One region of the Sporosarcina thermotolerans genome, then DNA from elsewhere that is predicted to be linked to it. Evidence: riboswitches for the same ligand, from Rfam matches in the RefSeq annotation. Region 1 holds a riboswitch; the other holds the start of a gene.
The links. Region 1 has a riboswitch for cobalamin ahead of ACFPZG_RS02055 (ABC transporter substrate-binding protein). Riboswitches for the same ligand answer to the same signal wherever they lie in the genome.

Region 1 (3,173 bases):
ATAAGCTCATCAACATCTGGGGTGCTGACCACCACGGTTATATCCCGCGTATGAAGGCAGCGATTGAAGCGTTGGGCTACAACCGCGACACACTTGAAGTGGAAGTTGCACAAATGGTGCAGCTTTACAAAGACGGCGAAAAGTTCAAAATGAGCAAGCGGACGGGGAAAGCTGTCACGTTGCGCGAACTTGTTGAAGACGTAGGTCTTGACGCAGTCCGTTATTTCTTCGCAATGCGTTCGGGCGATTCACAGATGGACTTCGACCTCGACCTTGCCATTTCGCAGTCGAATGAAAACCCTGTATACTACGCGCAATACGCGCACGCTCGGATTTCATCAATTTTGCGACAAGCGGATGAATCAGATCTTTCCGCTTCAACGGATTATTTGAATTTATTGCAATCCGAAAAAGAATCGTCGCTATTAAAGAAAATCGGCGACTTCCCGCGGGTAGTAAGCGATGCAGCAAGAATGCGCGCTCCGCACCGGATCACAATCTATATCCAAGAGCTTGCCGCGGAATTCCACAGCTTCTACAACGCGGAAAAAGTGCTTGACCCTGAAAACCGCGACTTGTCCAAAGCACGCCTATCTCTAATAACTGCAACACGCACAACAATCGCAAACGCATTGAAACTAATCGGCGTATCCGCTCCGGAAAGAATGTAATCGAATCGATTTGCCCCTCCAAACAGTGGAGGGGCTTTTTAGTGTCTGCATAAAAGTAATTATCCTGCCCAAAAACGCATAAAATTCCGCAATCCCGCATAAATCCTCCCAAAAACTTATAAATGCCTAAAATCACGCATAAATCCTCACAATCACGCATAAATCACAATACTCACGCATAAATCCCCGCAATCCCTCATAACGCCCCTCGACAACAAAAAAATCTATAGTATAATTAATCTCGTACCAAAAATTACATAACCAAACATGAAGGTGCCCCGCCGTCAACGCCGGGGTTAAAAGGGAAGTCGGTTCAATGCCGGCGCGGTCCCGCCACTGTATGTGCTAGTCTTGCCGCAAGAACGCCACTGGAAAAACTTCCGGGAAGGCGCAGGCAATGCGTTTGATGCACGAGCCAGGAGACCTGCCTTCATGAGTCACCCGTACCCTACGAGGATAGGTTTGGTGGAAATCGGCACAGTTATTCTTTTCGCACGCCGTATTTTTACTAAGCACATTCCTCCGTTCACAAAACGGGGGATTTTTATTTGGAACAAACAGGAGGAAAAGAGAATGAAAAAGTTTTGGCAACTATGGCTGACAGCAATCCTTGCGACGTTCCTGCTCGCGGCATGCGGCACGGATAATGCGAAGAAAGACGACGCATCAAAAACAACACAAAGTGATGTTGCAAAAGAAGCATTCCCGCTTACGTTAACTGACGCAATCGGCAATGAAATCACGCTTGATAAAGCACCTGAAACTATCGTTTCCATGGTGCCAAGCAATACGGAAATTCTATTTGCGCTCGGCCTCAACGAAGAAATCGTTGGCGTCAGTGATTTTGATGATTACCCAGCAGAAGCTCTTGAAAAAGAAAAAATTGGAGGACAGGAGTTCAATGTCGAGAAAATCGTGGCAATGAACCCTGACGTTGTTTTTGCACATGAATCCGGCCTTGGCATGGGCGCTGACGGGCTACAACAAATCCGCGATGCAGGCATTACAGTGTTTGTAGTTAAGAACGCAACGAATTTCGATGAAACATATACGACAATCGAGACAATCGGACAAGCAACAGGTAAGAATAAAGAAGCTGAAACAATCGTATCTGACATGAAAGCGAAAGTGGCTGAGACAATCGCGAAAACTGACAAAGTCAAAGCGAAGTACATGAAGCGTGTCTTCATCGAAACATCCGATGCGCCTATCTACGCACCAGGCAAAAACACATTCATGCAAGAAATCCTTGAGATGATTAGTGCTGAAAACGTAATTACTGAAGAAGGCTGGGTCATGATCAGCCCTGAAGAAATCGTCAGTCAAAACCCTGACGTCATCCTTGTTATGTACAGCTACGTTCCGGATATCGTTGAAAGCGTGAAAAACCGCGCAGGCTTCGCGGATATCACTGCCGTCAAGGAAGACGCTGTCATTCAAGTCGATGAAAACTTGACAAGCCGTACGGGTCCACGCCTTGCTGAAGGACTGGAAGAAGTAGCGAAGGCGGTTTACCCAGAGGTTTTCGGTGAATAAAGCAATAATTGCCTACATCGTGTCCGCCGCCACACTTATCGTGGCGGTATGGCTCGGTGTATCAATTGGAACCGTTAAAATTCCGGTTCAAACATTTTGGGACTCATCGGATACAACAGCTTCAAATATACTATGGAAAATCCGCATGCCCCGCGTCATCCTCGCTGGGTTAGTCGGTGCATCGCTCGCAATTTCAGGAGCCGCCTTCCAAGGATTGCTGAAAAATCCGCTCGCAGATCCATACACCCTCGGAGTGTCGTCCGGCGCCTCTGTTGGTGCTGTTGTGACACTCTTTTTTGGTTTATCGATTCCAATTTTGGGCACATATACACTTCCAGTATTCAGTATGGCAGGCGCAGCCGTGACAATGTTCCTCGTCATTAGCTTTGCAAAACTCGTAGACCGCTCGATGAAAATGGAAACAATCATTCTAACCGGAATCATCTTCGGTTCATTTTTAGGCTCGGTCCTGTCGCTCATGATCGCTCTCACAGGCGAAGAACTACGGCAAATTATCAGTTGGCTCCTTGGAAGCGTTTCGATGCGAGGGTGGAATTACATTTTAATGGTGCTGCCGTTCGTCGTCATCGGCTCCTTCATCCTTTGGCTCAACCGCAGGGAATTGAATGCAATGCTATTCGGGGAAGAACGCGCCCATCATTTAGGTGTCAACGTCAAACGCCGTAAAATCATGATCCTTTTAGGAGGCTCCATATTAACAGGCTCAGCAGTCGCCGTTTCAGGGACTATCGGCTTCGTCGGATTAGTCGTGCCACATATGACACGTCTCATGTGGGGGTCGGATCACCGACATTTGCTCACTTTATCATTCATGAACGGCGCATCCTTGCTCATCATCTGCGACCTGATCGCGAGAACAATCATCTCGCCAACAGAATTGCCGGTTGGCGTCATTACAGCATTCATCGGTGCACCGGTGTTCGCGTACATCTTTTACAGACAGAG
Region 2 (3,173 bases), 110 kb from region 1:
TACGCATTGTCGACTCTTCATTTTTCGGATGAGTGCATTCGCGAAGTGACGAACTTGCTGACGACCATCCGTAGCCACGAAGATCTTTATTCAAACGATCAGGAAAAGGATCTAAACATAACGATGAATGCATTGGTCGCGAAAAATGCCGAATCATATTATCGTGCGATGATGCAGGACGACGCCATCTCTTGGAATATACGCGATATGCATATGGTGGAGGCGGTCGGCGAACTATTGAACTACCATGGCGATGACGCCAAAATCATCATCTGGGAGCATAACACGCATGTTGGCGATGCATCGGAAACATCAATGGCCGACCATGATATGATCAATGTCGGTCAGCTCATCCGGGAGAAGTATGGAAGGGATGACACATTTGCCATCGGCTTCGGTACGTATGAAGGAACCGTCATTGCAGGCGAAGGTTGGGGCGAACCGTTACAAAAGATGAAAGTCCCACCCGCCAAGTTCAATTCATGGGAAGGTCAGATGCATGCAGCCGCTGAAGTAGATCAGGTTATTCTTTTCACGGAGGAAAACCGTCATTTATTCAATGAATGGATCGGCCATCGCGCTATCGGGGTCGTCTATAATCCGGAGTTTGAAGCGTATGGAAACTATGTATCATCAAGAGTTGGCAGCCGGTATGATGGGTTTATTTTTGTTGATCAAACGACTGCGCTGACACCAATCAATTCCAATGATTAAGAGCCACGCAATTGCATGGCTCTATCTTTTAAAGAATGGCATTCGCAATGATTTTATCGAGTTTACGTACATCCACTTTTTTATTCAGATTAAATTTAAGTTTTCCTGCCTTCGTCCACAATTCAATTTCAGCGTTGAAATCAATCCGTCCTGCGTTTTCTGTGGAGTACATATTGATTGACTTAAAAGGAATCGTATAGATTTCAACCTTTTTACCTGTCAGTCCTTGCTTGTCTGCGATAATAAATCGTTTGTTTGTTACAACCGCCACATCACGAATTGTTTTATAGGCAACCTCTGCTACTTCGCCATCAATGAGCAAATCCTTTATTTCGTCTGGAACAGCAACTTCCTCCGTAAACGTCCAAGCCATAATTGCGTTTAAATCAGCCATTGGAACCCCTCCTCCTTTTTATATTTATCATCACATATATGAGTAATGAAGTATAGGGAGAAGTCCGTAAATTAAAATATCTTTCTACCTATTTACGATTAAACCACAACATGTTAGGGTAGTAGTTATACATAAGACACAATATATAGTATCGAACGATGGAATGGTACCGTTATCGGTTTAAAAGGGAATCCGTAATTGGAGCTGTCCCCGCAACTGTAAACGCAGACGACCGTCTCAAAAACCACTGCAGCATGAAGCCGCGGGAAGGGGAGATGGAAGGAAGAAGCGTTAGCCAGTAGACCTGCCGTCCATCGTCAAGCGACACTTTCTTCGGGGGTTGAGAGGTGGAAGCGAGCGGGTATTTTTTGCTTTCACTATTTAGGCGAGGTCCCGATCTGTTTCCTAATCAAATTCCATGAGCGATGACTCTACCGAAGAGGTGGAATCATCGCTTTTTTGTATTGTGTCACAAAGGAGGAATCATTTTGATGACATTGATTCGTGAAAAGATGGATGTAGCGGGCATATTTGGAAGCCTAAAGGCGGAGTTCGGGGAAACACGGTTGGCGGTGTTAGAAGATGCGAGTCTAAAATGGTTGGAACGCCATTCCGATGGAGAAAAATCTGAGTGGACGAAAGCGATGATTTTGGAGGCGCTTAGCTATATCGATGAAGCATCCGGTTATTGGACATTCGTTGCTGCGAGGATTTATTTACAAGATGTTTATTCACGCCAGGAAAGCGTTAGGGGCGCAAAAGCATATACGGATTTTGCCGATAACGTGGAGCGGCTTGTTGAGAAGGGCTTGTATACATCTGTTTTGATTGAAAAATATTCGCGCGAGGAATTGGATGAAGTAGGAACATTCTTGAAGCCGGAAAGGGACAAGCTGTTCACGTATATTGGATTGAAAACACTTATGGACAGGTATGTTGCAGTTGATTTCAATAAACAGCCTGTCGAATTGCCGCAAGAACGTTGGCTCATCATTGCGATGACGCTCATGCAAAATGAAACTGAAAATCGCCTTGAAAAAATTGCGGAAGCATATTGGGCGATGAGCAATCTGTATATGACAGTCGCGACGCCGACGCTTGCGAATGCGGGCAAGCCGCATGGTCAGCTGTCGAGCTGCTTCATTGACACGGTCGCTGATTCGCTGCAAGGCATTTATGACAGCAATACCGATATTGCGAATCTATCGAAATACGGCGGTGGAATTGGAGTTTACATGGGCAAAGTCCGTTCACGCGGGTCTTCCATCCGTGGTTTTAAAGGTGCCTCAAGCGGCGTTCTTCCGTGGATCAAGCAGCTGAACAATACGGCGGTAAGCGTCGATCAGCTTGGTCAGCGCCAGGGGGCAATTGCAGTTTACCTCGATGTTTGGCATAAAGATATTTTCACTTTCCTTGACCTCAAGCTGAACAACGGGGACGATCGCTTGCGTGCGCATGATATTTTCACAGGAGTCTGCCTTCCGGATCTATTCCTGGACCAAGTCGAAGCGCGTGGCGATTGGTATTTATTCGACCCGCATGAAGTCCTGACTGTTATGGGATATTCGCTTGAGGATCATTATGATGAAACGAAAGGTGCCGGTTCATTCCGCGATAAATACGAGGAATGCGTGAACCATCCGGAATTGTCAAAGGAGACCGTCCCGGCGATTGAAATCATGAAACGGATCATGCGCAGCCAGCTTGAGACGGGGACGCCATTCATGTTTTACCGTGATGAAGTAAACCGGACAAACCCAAATAAGCATAAGGGTATGGTGTATTCCAGTAATTTGTGTACAGAAATCATGCAAAACATGAGTCCAACCGAATTCGAATCGGTCACTTTTGAAGACGATATCGTCGTGACCCGTTCGAAGCCTGGAGATTTTGTTGTATGCAACTTGTCGTCCGTGAACCTTGGCCGAGCAGTACCCGCAGACGTATTGGAACGACTTATTACGATCCAAGTCCGCATGTTAGACAACGTCATTGATTTGAATAAAATCCCGGTCATCCAGGCGCAACGGACGAACGCCCGCTACCGTGGCATCGGCCTTGGAAC

Region 2: another riboswitch for cobalamin. It lies ahead of ACFPZG_RS02615 (ribonucleoside-diphosphate reductase subunit alpha); the one in region 1 lies ahead of ACFPZG_RS02055 (ABC transporter substrate-binding protein).

Annotation. Positions count from the first base shown of each region.
Region 1 covers NZ_JBHSRM010000002.1:219,149-222,321, reverse strand. The annotation lists gene argS (arginine--tRNA ligase) at 1-671, shown strand, start outside; cobalamin riboswitch at 926-1,117, shown strand; gene ACFPZG_RS02055 (ABC transporter substrate-binding protein) at 1,245-2,207, shown strand; gene ACFPZG_RS02050 (FecCD family ABC transporter permease) at 2,200-3,173, shown strand, end outside.
Region 2 covers NZ_JBHSRM010000002.1:326,060-329,232, reverse strand. The annotation lists gene ACFPZG_RS02625 (erythromycin esterase family protein) at 1-714, shown strand, start outside; gene ACFPZG_RS02620 (PH domain-containing protein) at 743-1,108, opposite strand; cobalamin riboswitch at 1,255-1,434, shown strand; gene ACFPZG_RS02615 (ribonucleoside-diphosphate reductase subunit alpha) at 1,600-3,173, shown strand, end outside.